DNA from 2 places in the Humibacter ginsengisoli genome. Region 2 is predicted to be linked to the other one. Evidence: predicted binding sites of a transcription regulator. Region 2 holds the regulator's gene; the other holds the start of a gene.

Region 1 (7,429 bases), on a different contig from region 2:
CGGGATTCGGCGCGCGGAACCGCCCAGCGCATGACCGGATCGGCGTCGAACGCTCTAGCCATCATGGCGGCGATCTGAGGGATGTTCTCTTCGGTCGCCGCGCGAACGACGGTGTCCACGAATTCAGCGTAGGCACGCGGCCGGGCTGCAGACACGACGAGGCCGTGGGGGATTCCCACGGCCTCGTCGTTCAGACAAGTCCTAGGCGGCCACAGGCATCCGCCGCTCGGCCGTCACGTGCAACTCATCGCCTGACGCGTCCACACGCACGGACCCGCCGTCGTCGACGGAGCCGTTCACGAGCAGGTCGGCGATGCGATCGTCCACCTCGCGCTGGATGACCCGGCGCAGCGGCCGCGCGCCGAACTCCGGCTCGTAGCCGTGCTCGGCGATCCACTCGACGGCGGCATCCGTCACCGTCAGCGAGATCTCGCGCGTGCCCAGCCGCGACTGGGTGGCGGTCAGGAGCAGGTGCACGATGTCGCGCAGCTGCTGCTTGTCGAGCTTGCGGAACAGCACGATCTCATCGATGCGGTTGATGAACTCCGGCCGGATGTTCTCACGGAGCTTGCCCATCACCCGGTCGCGCAGAGCCTTCTCGTCACCGAATCCGTCGGCGCCCGGTGCCACGAAGCCCAGCGCACCGCTCTTGGAGGCCAGGAACTCGCTGCCCAGGTTCGAGGTCATGATGACCACCGTGTTGCGGAAGTCGACCGTGCGGCCCTGACCGTCGGTGAGCCGCCCGTCGTCCAGAACCTGCAGCAGCAGGTTGAAGATGTCCGGGTGCGCCTTCTCGATCTCGTCGAACAGCAGCACCGAGTACGGGTTGCGGCGCACGCGCTCGGTGAGCTGCCCTGCCTCGTCGTAGCCGACGTAGCCGGGAGGGGCGCCGATCAGCCGAGCGGCAGTGTGCCGTTCGCCGAACTCGCTCATGTCGAAGCGGATCATGGAGCGCTCCGAGCCGAACAACGACGCCGCAAGGGCCTTCGCCAGCTCGGTCTTTCCCACGCCGGTCGGCCCGAGGAAAAGGAAGCTGCCGACCGGCCGGTGCTCGTCGCCCATGCCCGTGCGGCTGCGGCGCACCGACTTCGCGACCGCGGTCACCGCGTCGTCCTGTCCGATCACACGCTCGTGCAGCTCGCTCTCCAGCTTGGCCAGACGCTCGCGGTCGGCCTCGCCGATCCGGGCGACCGGGATGCCGGTCGCGCGTGAGATCACCGCGGCGATCTGCGCCTCGTCGATGACGGCATCCGCCCCGATACGTGCACCAGCAGCGGATGCCTCCGCCAGCCTGGACTCGACGCCCGCGATCTCATCGCGCAGCCTCGACGCCTCCTCGTAGTGCTCCGCCGAGACCGCTGCGTTCTTCTCCGCCTCCAGGTCGGCCAACCGCTGCATCAGATCGGATGCGTCTGCCTGCTTGCCGAGCCGCAGCCGCAGTCGCGCGCCGGCCTGGTCGATCAGGTCGATCGCCTTGTCGGGCAGGTAGCGGTCGGAGACGTAGCGGGCGCTGAGCTCGACGGCCGCGCGGATCGCCTCGTCGGTGTACTCGACTCCGTGGTGCTCCTCGTACGCGTGACGCAGGCCGGAGAGGATCGCGACAGAGTCCTCGATCGACGGCTCGGCGACGGTCACCGGCTGGAAGCGGCGCTCCAGTGCCGGGTCCTTCTCGATCTGCCGGTACTCCTTGAGCGTCGTCGCGCCCACCAGGTGCAGCTCGCCCTTCGCGAGACGCGGCTTCAGGATGTTGCCGGCATCCATTCCGCCGTCGCCGCCGGCGCCCGCACCCATCACCGTGTGGACCTCGTCGATGAAGACGATGAGCTCGCCCTTACGTTGCGAGATCTCGTCCATGAGCTTCGTCAGGCGCTCCTCGAAGTCGCCGCGGTAACGTGTCCCGGCCAGCATGCCGGGCAGATCGAGGGAGATCACGCGCTTGTCGCGCAGCTGCTCCGGAACGACGCCGTCGACGATCGCCTGAGCGAGCCCCTCGACGATCGCGGTCTTGCCCACACCGGCCTCGCCGACCAGCACCGGGTTGTTCTTGGTGCGTCGGGAGAGGATCTCCACGGTCTGCTCGATCTCGTCGACCCGGCCGATCACCGGGTCGAGCCTGCCTTCGCGGGCTTCGAGCGTGAGATCGGTGCCGAACCGGTCGAGCATGGGCGTCTCGGATGCCTGCCCCTCGGCATCCGCATCACCTCCAGCGCCCACGGTCGCGGCCTCGCGCATGGCACCCGCGAGCGCCTCGGGCGTCACGCCTGCCGACTGCAGCACCTGGCCGGCGGGGGAGTCCTGCGCGATCACGAGTGCGTAGAAGAGGTGCTCGGGATCGATGTAGGTGGAGCCGGATGCGCGCGCCACCTGGTACGCGTGGAACAGCGTGCGCTGCGCCGGCGGCGTCAGGGCAGGCGCGTCCGTCGTCGCCTCGCCGGTCTGCGGCAGGCGCTGGTCCGCGGCGCGCACGATACGCGTGGGGTCGACGCCGATGCGACGCATCGCGTCGGCGGCCGGGTCCTCGTCGGCCATCACGCGAAGAATGTGCAGCGCGTCCAGCTCGTTGTGCCCGTGCTCGAGCGCGAACCGCCCAGCACGCTGCAGCACCTCTTGGGTGCGTCGGCTGAGGAAGCGGCTGATGTCGATCGAGCGGGCCGCGCGAGCGCGCTCGCCCGCGAGATAACGCGCGAGGAAGTCGTCGAACGAGTTGCCCTCGCCGTTCGCCTCGGCGCCACCGGGGATGAAGTTCTCAGGCACTGAATCTCCTGTAGTTTCCGGGTTGTCTTCCGTTGAACGACCCGAACTTGAGCCGGGTGTTATCAACTTCAACATCTATCACGCAGGGATATTCCCGGTGCAACTCCTGGAATCGCGCGCATACGGCGAAGGGCGCCGACAGTGGCCGGCGCCCTTCGTTCCGATGCGTTTACGGCAGCTTCGCGATGAGGTTCAGCACGCGTGTGGTCTGTGACGCACTGAAGTTGTCGTCACTGATCAGGGCGATGCCCGCGAGATGGAACGGTCCGGTCGTGAACGTCACCGCCATGCCCTCGAAGTTGTCGAGCAGCGGATTCGCCTGCGCCTCCTTGGCGCTCGCTCCCAGCGTCGGACACTGCACGACGTCGGCGACGAGCGTCTTGTGCAGCGCCAAGGAGCCGGACGCCGCAGAACCAGCCGGCAGAGAGAGATTCGAGACGCCGCTCACGTCGTGGGCCTTCCGCAGCCCAGTCACCGCGTACAGCTTCACCGAGTTTCCGATGGCCGGCGACCAGGCCGCCTCCTCCACGACGAGCGAGTCGTTGCCATACGCGGCCACCTCGGGGATGCGCATGCCCGGCTCCGCCCGGTATTCCACCTGCTTCGACAGGGCCCAGGTGCCGTGCCTGGCCTGTGTGTACACGAGCAGATGGTGCGCGGTGGCGTCGCCGTCGGTCGAGACGTCGCCCGACAGCGCGCCCTCCATGGCTGCCACGATCGTCTTACCGTCCGGCGTGATCGTGAGGCCTTCCAACGTGGCGTTCGCGGTCGCCTGGCCGGCGGCGGTCGTGCCGGTCACGGCGAAGCGATCGGGCACGGGGAGCGACGCCTTCTGGATGCCGTCCCTTCCGAACACGCGGATCGACGGCTCCGTCTCGCTGCTGACGACGAAGTCCCCGTTCGGCAGCACGGCGAGTCCCTCGTTGTCGCTGTCCGTTCCGTTGTATGGCGTGCCGTCCGGCCGTCTCAGCACGAGCGGGTCCCGCGTGATCCGGGGGTGCGTCACTCCGGAGAGGAACCAGATGCGCGCCGGGTCGGATCCGTGATTGTCGACGGCGGCGACGTAGCCGCCGCTGCGCGGGTCGCGCGCGAGCGATGACAGACCGCCCACCTGCACGCCGTTGTAGGTGACCTTGTCGAGGGCATCCGAGTAGTCGGTGGCGACCGCCGAGGGCTCGCAGCGGCGGGACTCGAGGCCTGGCAGCGCCCATGGGCGCGCGCCGGCGGTCAGCGCCACCTCCTGCGGGTCATGGTCGCTGACCTGGTTCGCGAACTCCGAGTTGACGTGCACGACCTGGTAGTCCGGCTTGCCGACGCCCGCGGTGACGAGGATGTGGTCGAGCACCTGCGAGATCCCGTCGTACACGTAGGTGTACTGCTGGTCCTTCGGCAGGGTGGTGATGAGATCCCGCAGGATCGGGGTGCCGGATGCCGCGCCGGTGAGCGTCTGCAGTGCGGGGCTGAACTGGTAGTCGTTCAGGTCCCCCGCGACGACCACCTTCGCCTTCTTGTCGGCCTTCAACAGCGATGCCACGAAGTCGTGCACCTGGATAGCCTGCTTCTGCCGCTGCACAGCGGATGACTGCTGGGGGTATTGGTAGCGCCCGTCGGCGTTCTGGTCGCCGAGCTTCGAGTCGAAGTGGTTGCCGATCACGAAGACGTTCTCGCCGCGGAACAGGAACTCGCCGACCAGGGGCTTGCGGCTGTCCTTCCACGCGTCGTCGGCCGGGTCTATGCGGCCGGGGGAGAGCGTGAGGTCCGGCTTGCCGTGAACCTTCACGACCGACGTAGCCGTTGTCGAGCGGTCGACGTTCGCCCCGCCACGGTCGACGAAGGCGACGCGGGTCGGGTCGAACAGGAACGCGACTCGGATATTGCCGCCGGGCTGTCCGCCGTCCTCGTCGTTCACCGGGTCGATCTCGCGCCAGTCGTACAGCGGGCCGCCTGCCGAGTGGATGGCCTGGGTCAACCTGGTCAGCGTCTGGTCGGCGGCCACGGTTCCGGAGTCCGTCGCGCCGTCGTTGTCCTGCACCTCCTCGAGCGCCACGATGTCTGGCGAGGCCAGGTTGGTGACCACTCCCGCCGCAAGGCGGCTGTACTTGCCGGCCGAGTCGCCTGGCGCGAGGTTCTCGACGTTGTAGGTGGCGACCGAGAGCCGATCATCCGATGCCCTCTTCGCCACGACCGGCTGCAGTCCACCGGACTTCACCTGCCCGAGCTCGGTTGCCGCGATGAGGTACCCGCCGTACAGCGAGTAGTCGATCGGCCCGACGGTAGCGCCGGCGAAGACGTCGCCGACGGTGACGTTCGGGTTCGACCCGTCGGCCGGCACCACCTCGAGGCGGCCCGACGGCGTCTCGTTCTCGCCGGGCAGGTAGGTGCCACCGCGGTAGGTGACGTTCTGGTCCGGCTTCGTGGTGATGTACTGCTCGCCGTACTTGTCGCTGGGGCCGACCACGCGTGCGTCATCCACCTGCACTCGCATCCCCTCGACCGACTCGTAGAAGTCGAGTGCAGAGCGGGTCGGCGTGATCGGGGTCGTCTCGATGTTGCCGCCGCCGAGGTTCGGCGCATAGGCATCCGGCACCGTCGTCGGGCTCAGCACCACGGGTGCGGGCAGGGGGTTGCCGTGCGAGACGGTGTAGACCTGCGGGTTCTGCAGCTCGGTGATCGAGAGGTTCGATGTCGTCGACGGCGAGTCCCCGCCGGCCAGCGGGTAGTAATCCTTCACGGTCGCCGAGACGAGCACCGAGTCTCCCGGCGCCGCAGAGGGCGCGGAGCCCGTATACACGAAGACGCCCTCGCTCGTCGCGGAGTTCGTGTCGGCGTCAGGGTCCTGCATCCAGAAGCCGCGGCTGGAACCGGATGCCCGCACTCCCGTCACAATGCCGGGCACGTTCGTCACCTTCTGGCCGTTCAAGGGGGAGACGAAGCTCGAGCCCTGGATGTCGTGGATGCGCGTCGTTCCCGGTGTCGGCGGGGTCGAGCCGCCGTCGTCGCCGGACGTGTCTGCAGCGCCGGGCGTCGGCGCCGCAGCGGAGAAGTCTGTTGCGTTGTTGTCGGTGTCCGCCGCGCTCGTGCGCTGCTCCGACGCGGTGTTCGAGGCACCGGCGGCCGGTGACCCCTCCGCGATCGCCGCTGTCCCGAAGCCGAGCAGGTCGACGGATGCCGTACCGCACGATGCGCTGTCGGCGCACGTCAGCGGCGTGCTGCCCGACACCAACGCCACGGTGCCGTCGGTGGCCGACATGGCGATCGAGCCCGCGACATCCTGCTGCGGCAGCGGCGTGGTGCCGCCGTTGCCCTTCGCCTCGGCGACCACGTAGAACGCACCGGGAGCGATGCTGCCGCTCAAGTCGGTGACCTGCCAGGTGCCGGTCGCAGACTTCGAGTGGTACTGAACGGACCATCCGGTGAGGTCGACCGCAGCCGACCCGCGGTTCGTCAGCTCGATGAAGTCGTTCGTGTAGGTCGAGCCCGCGTTGCCGCCGCCGCCGTACACCTCGTTGATCACGATGCCGGTCGACGGCGCCGCCTGCGCCGCGGTCGCCGTCAACGTGCCCGCGAGCATCCCGAGTGCCGCCGCCGCGACCGCGGCGCCTCTTCCCACGCGCGTGAGCTTGCCGTTCTGTATGACTTGGCTGCGCATACCCGATTCCCCTTCGACGCCTGCCACCCGATCAGGTGCCAGTGAACCCTGTGTGAAGTCACAGCGAAAGGTCGTCGACGTGGTTCGCTCATCCGTGCACGCCGCCGCACTCGCTACGGTGAAGTCACCGTCACGAAGGAGCACGAATGAGCGCAGCAGCCCGTCGTCCGGCAGGGGTGACCCTGATCGCCGTCCTCGCCTGGATCGAAGGCGCGCTCAACATCGTGGCAGGCGTGCTGCTGCTGGTGTTCCAGCACGAGCCGACCGTGCGCAGCGCGTGGTCGAGCAGCGCGTCGCTGATCACCTCGGCCATACTGTCGATCTTGTTCGGCGTGGTGGTCGTGCTCATCGCCGGGGGACTGCTGCGCGGTTCCGGTGGCGCCCGAATCATCGTCACGATCGTGCAGCTGCTCGCCATCGCCGCCGATGCCTTCACCGCCTGGGCGTTCCCCGGTCAGTTCGCGTGGGCCGCGATCAGTGCACTGATCTCGCTGATCATCATCATCCTGCTCTGGACGGGACGGGCGTCCGACTTCTTCCGTTCCCACTGAGACGGCGCGACGCCTGCCGTGCGTGTGCTTGACCCTGCCCCTGGGGTCAGCGTTTAGCGTGAATCGGGACGACAGGAGGCCCCATGAGGATCGGTGAGGTCGCTCGCCGCGCCGGCGTGAGCGTGAAGACCGTGCGGCACTACGAGTCGCTCGGGCTGATCGGCTCTTCCCGGCTGCCGAACGGCTACCGGGACTACGCGGATGATGCGCCGCGGCTGGTCCAAGAGGCGCACGAGCTCGGAACCGCGGGCCTGCGTCTCGAGCAGACCAGACCTTTTCTCGACTGCCTGGCCGGGGGCAGCGCGAACTCCGACGACTGCCTCGCAACGCGTCCCGCCTACCGCGCAGCCATCGACGACCTGACCCGGCGGATCGACGAGCTCCAGCGACGCCGGGAAGCGCTCGAGACGTTGCTCTCCGCCGCGGAGGAACGAGGGCGGGCGGAACTGGAGAATCCGGGTTGCGCACTCATGGG
Region 2 (7,429 bases):
GATTGAGGATTCGATGAGCAGTGACGCACTGGACGGGCGGTCGTCCTCGACCCGGGGGCCGGCTTGGCCACGGTGGGTGCTCCGGGTCACGAGCATGGTGGCGGCGATCATGCTGTTCGATCAGGCGATCTTCGCCGGTCAGTTCCTCTCCGGGGTGTATCCGATGCTCCACACTCACCGCGAGAATGCGACGTATGCCGGCATCAGTGTGCTCCTAGCGGCAGCTGCTGCGGTCCTCTTCCGGTGGCCGGGTCGGGGACCGTGGTGGCCGATCGTGGCATACCTGGGTCTATTCGGGGTGGTCGCGCTTCAGATCGTGCTCGGGTTCTCCCAGGCCCTGGCGATCCACATCCCGTTGGGCGTGACGATCATTCTCGCCGCTGTCATTCTGGCGGTGCTGATGTGGACGCGGCGATGAGCGAGCTGAATCGACGGTCCTTCCTCGCCGGTGGTGTAGGCGTCGCCGGAGGCGTCGGGGCAGCGGTCCTGCTCGGTGTGGGATTGCCCTATGCGTTAGGTCCTAGCAGCGCGTCCTCCGACGGCGCGGTCCTGGTCAGCCGGCTCCGACGACCGCGACCCTTCACGCAACCGCTGCGTGTGCCGCCGGTGTTGTCGCCGACGCATTCAACGGCCGACAGCGACTACTACGCGATCACCGCCCGGCAAGCCGCGGTGTCGATCGTCCCCGGTACGACAACGAGGATCTTCGGATTCAATGGCATCTTCCCGGGCCCTACGATCATCAGTCGTCGCGACCGCACCACAACGGTGCTGCATCGCAACGAGCTGCCGATCCCGATCGTTGTTCATCTACACGGTGGGCACACACCCGTGGAGAGCGACGGCTACCCGATCGACCTGGTCTACCCGGTCGACATGCGTTACCTGAACGCACACCGGATGGCGATGGGCGGGTCCATGAAGGGCATGCCGGGGATAGGATCCGACGACGCCGGAGATGTCAGCCACGGCCAGCGCGTCTACACATACCCGATGCATCAACGCGCCGCCACCCTGTGGTACCACGATCACCGCATGGGCTTCACCGGCCCGAGCGTGTGGCGCGGCCTTGCCGGGTTCCACCTCGTCCGCGACGAGGAGGAAGACGCCCTGCACCTTCCAAGCGGGCGGTACGAGTTGCCGCTGTTCCTCGCCGATCGCAGCTTCGAGGCCGACGGGTCCTTCCGTTACCCGAGCACCGACCCGACAATGGTCAACACGCCCGGGGTGACGACCTCGTTCATCGCGGGGGTGCTCGGCGACGTCATGCTCGTCAACGGCGTCCCCTGGCCCAACGCCGCAGTGGACCGTGCCAGTTATCGGTTACGGATCCTGAACGGGTGCAACGCCCGACGCCTCAAGTTGCGGCTCGACCCGCCCCCTGAGGGCGGCATCGTCCAGATCGGCACCGAAGGCGGGCTCCTGGCCGCCCCACTCGCCCACGACGATTTCGAACTCGCCGAAGCCCAGCGACTCGACGCGATCATCGATTTCAGCCGGTACCGGCCGGGAACAGAAGTCACGCTCTATAACGACTTCGGCGAAGGCGAGATGGGCCGCATCATGCGGTTCACCATCCGACCCGACTCAGGCCACCGTTACAACGTGCCCGACCGGCTCTCCGACCTGCAGCCAGTGGATGCATCGAGAGCGGCGATCACTCGCAGCTTCCGATTCCAGGCAGGTGGCCCGGGCTGGGTCGTCAACGCGCAACCCTTCAGCCCCGACGTCGCGCTCGCACGTCCCCAACTCGGCCAACTCGAGATCTGGGAACTCTTCGCCGACTCGTACCACCCCGTGCACGCCCACCTCGACCCATTCCAGATCATCGCCCGCGGCATCACGGGTCCTGGCCCCTACGACGCCGGCTGGAAAGACACCATCGACCTCAAACCAGCCGAACAAGCCCGCATCGCCGTGCAATTCAACGACTACGCCGGCCGATTCGTCTTCCACTGCCACAACCTCGAACACGAAGACATGGCAATGATGGCCAACTTCATCACCAGCTGAACCGCGGCCGCTGATCGGATACCGCCCAAGCCTGGATCATCGAACTCGACTGGGCCACCCAACATGACATCCGGATCGCGGCGAATGCCTGCATCTCCCGCGCGTACTCGTCTGCTGGCTGAGCCGGAACCGACCTGCTGGAACTCGCGACACGAGGATACCTTCGGCCGGCACGCGGCGAACGACGTGATCGTCGGCACGCAGGTCGTGGTGCGCGGGTCGGTCGCGCCGCCACACCCGTAAAAGCGCTCATCACCGCCGCTGCGTGTCGACGACGGGCTGGACCAACCCGGCCTTCGACAGCGCGGACTGCACCGCGGCGGCGATCACGAGCTGGCCGGCGGCGGTGGGATGCACGTCGCCGCCCTGCATGAGGTCGGGCCTGTCTTTCAGGGGGTTGCCGATATCGAGGTAGGTTCCGCCGACGGCTGACACCGCGGCCTTCAGGTCCGTTCCCATCTGGTCGAGCTGCGGCGGCGGGTCGTTCTGATTCCAGATCGCGCTGAAGCCGATGATCTCGGCCTTCGGCAGCGCCGCGTGCAACTCGTCGACGGCCTCGACCATGGCGGACCTCACCTCAGGTTCGGGCACGCCCAGGTCGTTGCTGCTCGCCGAAACGATCACGATCGACGGATGCGACGTGATCGCCTCGCGCACCTGCTGCAGGAAGGTCGTCCCGTCGTCGCCGACCGTGACGAAACCGTCTCCGTCGGCCGACAGGTTCGTGAGCGACCAGTCGTCGTCGTGCGCGATGATCACCGGCCACGCCTGATCGGGCCGCAGATTGTGGCCGTCCATGATGGAGTCCCCGATCGCGACGGCCGTTGAACGTCCCGCCGTCGCCGCAGCGGCCGGGGCCCCGACCGTGAGGTATCCGGCGACGGCCAACGCCACGGACGCCATGGCCAGCGCCGGCGCGATCGGCCGCTTGAACTTCATAACGATCAGGTTACGAACCCAGCTGTTGCCGCCGGCCAGAGCTGGCGATGAGGTTCCTATGAGGTGCCAGGCCAGCGTGGCCTCCACGCCATGGCCTGTGACGCGTCGCGCGTTCCACCGGAAAACGACGCCTGAGCCGCAAAGGCAGCGACACCGCTTCCGGCGGACCCTTCGGTTTCCGCTGCATCGTGCGAAGTCTCGTCACACGACGTGGGTTGCACGCATCCGCGCCTCGACGGCGGCGGCGATGACGAGCTGGCCGTCGGAGGTCGGATGCACGTCATCGGACTGCATGTAGCCCGGCTTTCCGAGCAGCGGCGTTCCGATGTCGAGGTAGGTACCTCCGACGTGCTTGACGGCGGCCTCCATGTCGTCGTTGATCTCGTCGAGCTGCTTCGGATGCTCGTTCTCGTTCCACACCGGGCTCACGGCGACGATGCGGGTGTGCGGAAGATCGTGCCGCAGCATGTTCATGGCGCTGATCATCGACGCCTGCACATCAGACTCGGGCACGCCGAGGTCATTGCTGCTGCCCGAGATGATCACCATCGACGGGTCGAGCTGAACGGCCTCCTTCACCTGGTCGGCGAAGATCGAGCCGTTGTTGCCCTTGGCGACGAAGCCCGCCCCGTTGGTCGCGAGGTTGACCAGGTGCCAGCCGTTGTAGCCGGCGATCACCTTCGGCCAGGCCTGATCGGGATCCAGCCCGTTCCCGTCCATGATCGAGTCGCCGATGGCGACGACGGTGGTGGCATCGGCCGGCTGGTCAGCGACGATCGGATGACTGCGCAAATTCGCCGAAAAAGTCGTAGCGACCACGAGTGCGGCGACGCCGAGCACGACTGCTGCGGCGCTCACGCCCAGCGCCACGGCAGCGACGGGCGTCCGTGTCATGACATCGACGCTACGACTCGAAGCTTTTGCACGCACTGCACGCTGTCATCACCGGTCGAGCGGCCGCCAGACGACCACCTGGTTGCTGCGCCGCACCCGGGTTCCGGCGCGCAGCGAGACGACCTCGCCCTCGGAGCCGGCGGCGAACACCCGGCGACCTGGCCGGTTCAGCATCTCGTCGGCGAGCGCGGTCTCCAGCTCGCGCACCCGTGCGCCGAGCCGGTTCACCTGGTTCTCGAGCTCGAGGATGCGCCGAATGCCCTCCAGGCTGACGCCCTCCGAACCGAGTCGTGCAACCTCCCGTAGCTGCACCACATCGCGCATCGAGTAGCGACGCGACCGCCCGGCCGTGCGGCGCGGGCTCACCAGTCCGAGCCGGTCGTATTGCCTCAGCGTCTGTGGATGCATGCCGGCCAGCTCGGCGGCCGCGGTGATCGCGAAGACGGGCGTCGTCTCATCCAACTCGACCATCACCGCTCACCTCCGCTCTCTTCAGAAGTCTTCCGCATTCGCTGGTTTCGACGCGCTCGACCGGCGGTGTCGACTCGAGGTCACCGCGCCGCTGCGCGCGCCTTCGCGAGCAGCTCCTCGCGCGGATTCTCGTCGGGCAGCGTGGCGTCGAACGCTTTCAGCGCATCCTCACCCTGCTTGCTCAGGTGCGATGGCACGACCACCTGCACCTCTGCGAGCAGGTCGCCCGTCGCCTTCTTGGAGGCGACGCCTCTGCCCTTCACGCGCAGCACCCTGCCGCTCGGCGTTCCGGGCGCCACCTTGAGCCGTACCGTTCCACCGTCGAGCGTCGGAACCTCGATCGTGGCGCCGAGCGTCGCCTCCGCGAACGTCACCGGCACCATGACGCGCAGGTTCAGACCCTCGCGTTCGAACACCGGATGCCTGCGCACCGTAACGGTGAGGTAGAGATCGCCGCGTTCGCCGCCATCCGGGGAAGGACGTCCCTTACCTGGCACACGGATGCGCTGCTTGTCGCTCACCCCTGCCGGAATGCGCACCTTCACGGTCTCGCCGTCCACGGTCAGGTGCACGGTCTCGCCGGTGACAGCGGTCTGGAAGTCGATGGTGGTGGATGCCGAGACATCCTGTCCACGGGTTGGGCCGCCGTAGCCCCGGAATCCGCCCGTCGACTGGCCGAAGCGCCCGTTGCCGAAGAGGCCGCCAAGCAGGTCGTCGTAGCCGGCGCCGCCCTGCTGGAATGTGTAGGACTGCCCACGGCCGCCCTGGCCGAACATGCCGCCGAAGACATCCTCGAATCCACCGGCGTTCGCGCCTCCGCCGGGTGCCGTGAACCGGGCACCGGAGCCCATGGCCCGAATCTGGTCGTACTCCTTGCGCTGCTCGTCGTCGGAGAGCACGGAGTACGCCTCGCTGATCTCCTTGAACTTCGCCTCGGCCTTGGCGTCGCCCGGGTTGGAGTCCGGGTGGTACTGGCGCGCGAGCTTGCGGTAGGTCTTCTTCAGCTCGGACTGCGAAACGTCTTTGGAGACGCCGAGCACCTTGTAGAAGTCCTTGTCGAACCAGTCCTGACTGGCCACCCGGCACCTCCTTTCTGTGTGTTCTGTTCTTGCGTGTTCGGTTGTGAACGGCGGCGTGTCATCGTTTCAGGTCGCAGTTTTCGTCATCATGTGGGCTCGAAAGCGACGAAAACTGCGACCTGAATGGAATGCGGACGCTACTGCGGGACCGCGACGACCACCTTGGCCGCCCGCACCAGCGTAGAGCCGAGCGTGTAACCCACCTCGACGACGTCGAGGACGGTCGGCTCGGTCACATCGGGCGACGGCTGCTGGAAGATCGCCTCGTGCACGTTGTGGTCGAACGCCTCGCCCGCGGCACCGAACGGCTGCAGCCCTAGCTTCTCGGAAGCCGCAGCGCGCAGCTTGCCCGCGATCGTCGCGAATGCCGTCTCGCCCTCGAGATCGCCGTGCTTCTCGGCACGGTCGATGTCGTCGAGCACGGGCAGGATCGCCTTCGCCGCGTCAGCGACGGCTCGTTCCCGCTCGACCTCTCGGTTGGCCTCGGTGCGCTTGCGGTAGTTCGCGTACTCGGCTGTCACCCGCTGCAGGTCGGCGAGCCGCTCGGCGGCCAGTTGCTCGGCGCTGGACTGGCCCGACAAGAAGTCGAGATCCGCGTCGGAGAGGGATGTCTCGACATCCGGACCCTCATAGCCCTCGCCGGTGTCGACCACCTGCTCGTGCTCGAGATCGGGATCGGAGTCACCAGATCCGGGCCGCGCGGCGGAGTCCTTCGACTCCGCCGCGTCGCCGTCCGGCCGACGAACCTCGCCCGTCTCGGGGTCGATGCGTCGCTTGTCGCGGACGACCGGCTCCTCGTGCTCGTTTGATTCGTCGTTCTTCGCCATGACTACTTCTTCTCGTCCTCGTCGTCCACGACCTCGGCGTCGACCACGTCCTCCTCGGGGTTCGGCACTTCGCCGTTGCCCGGGTCGGCCACGTTCGGGTCGCCCTGCTCGCCCTGCGCCTGAGCGGACTGGTAGATCGCCTCGCCCAGCTTCTGCTGGCTCGCGATGAGCTTGTCGTGCGCGGCCTTCACCGCGTCGTCGTCGTCACCTGCGAGAGCGGACTTGAGGGCATCCACGTCGCCCTGCACGTCGGTCTTCACGTCCGCCGGCAGCTTGTCGTCGTTGTCCTTGATGAGCTTCTCGATGGAGTAGACCATCTGCTCGGCGCTGTTGCGCACCTCGGCGGACTCGCGACGCTTCTTGTCTTCTGCGGCGTGCTCCTCGGCCTCGCGCACCATGCGCTCGATGTCGTCCTTCGGCAGCGAGGAGCCACCGGTGATCGTCATCGACTGCTCCTTGCCGGTGCCCTTGTCCTTCGCGGACACGTGAACGATTCCGTTCGCGTCGATGTCGAAGGTGACCTCGACCTGCGGGATGCCCCGCGGCGCCGGCGCGATGCCGGTCAGCTCGAACGTGCCCAGCGGCTTGTTGTCGCGGGTGAACTCGCGCTCGCCCTGGAACACCTGGATCGCGACCGAGGGCTGGTTGTCGTCGGCGGTCGTGAACGTCTCGCTGCGCTTGGTCGGAATGGCCGTGTTGCGCTCGATCAGCTTCGTCATGATGCCGCCCTTGGTCTCAATGCCGAGGCTCAGCGGGGTGACGTCGATGAGCAGAACGTCCTTGCGCTCGCCCTTCAGCACGCCGGCCTGCAATGCGGCACCGACGGCGACAACCTCATCGGGGTTGACGCCCTTGTTGGGCTCCTTGCCGCCGGTCTCCTGCTTCACGAGATCCGACACGGCGGGCATGCGGGTCGATCCGCCGACCAGCACCACGTGCGCGATGTCGGAGACCTTGATGCCGGCCTCCTTGATGACATCCTGGAACGGCTTCTTAGTGCGGTCCAGAAGGTCGGAGGTCATCTGCTCGAACTGGGCCCGGGTGAGGGTCTCGTCGAGGTTCGCCGGTCCGTTCTCCGTCAGCGACAGGTAGGGGAGCTGGATGCTCGTCGACATCGAGCTGGAGAGCTCCTTCTTCGCCTGCTCCGCGGCCTCCTTGAGGCGCTGCAGCGCGATCTTGTCGCCGGAGACATCCACGCCGGTGGTG

What was found. Region 2 encodes HspR, which represses chaperone genes until heat shock. Its sites were predicted from a motif close to AAGTTGAGTCNNNNNGACTCAACTT; they were not measured.
Region 1: a site for HspR is predicted at 2,799-2,823, ahead of ACYVI5_RS05970 (ATP-dependent Clp protease ATP-binding subunit). Genes of this name have one in related genera too.

What each region holds. Positions count from the first base shown of each region.
Region 1 is NZ_BAAGWZ010000003.1:261,273-268,701, reverse strand. Features, by position in the region: gene ACYVI5_RS05975 (GNAT family N-acetyltransferase) at 1-119, opposite strand, end outside; gene ACYVI5_RS05970 (ATP-dependent Clp protease ATP-binding subunit) at 202-2,754, opposite strand; gene ACYVI5_RS05965 (esterase-like activity of phytase family protein) at 2,924-6,403, opposite strand; gene ACYVI5_RS05960 (DUF7144 family membrane protein) at 6,550-6,954, shown strand; gene ACYVI5_RS05955 (MerR family transcriptional regulator) at 7,038-7,429, shown strand, end outside.
Region 2 is NZ_BAAGWZ010000012.1:115,185-122,613, forward strand. Features, by position in the region: gene ACYVI5_RS17585 (hypothetical protein) at 14-418, shown strand; gene ACYVI5_RS17590 (multicopper oxidase family protein) at 415-2,013, shown strand; gene ACYVI5_RS17595 (SGNH/GDSL hydrolase family protein) at 2,266-2,952, opposite strand; gene ACYVI5_RS17600 (SGNH/GDSL hydrolase family protein) at 3,154-3,846, opposite strand; gene ACYVI5_RS17605 (heat shock protein transcriptional repressor HspR) at 3,895-4,317, opposite strand; gene ACYVI5_RS17610 (molecular chaperone DnaJ) at 4,398-5,396, opposite strand; gene ACYVI5_RS17615 (nucleotide exchange factor GrpE) at 5,534-6,223, opposite strand; gene dnaK (molecular chaperone DnaK) at 6,226-7,429, opposite strand, start outside.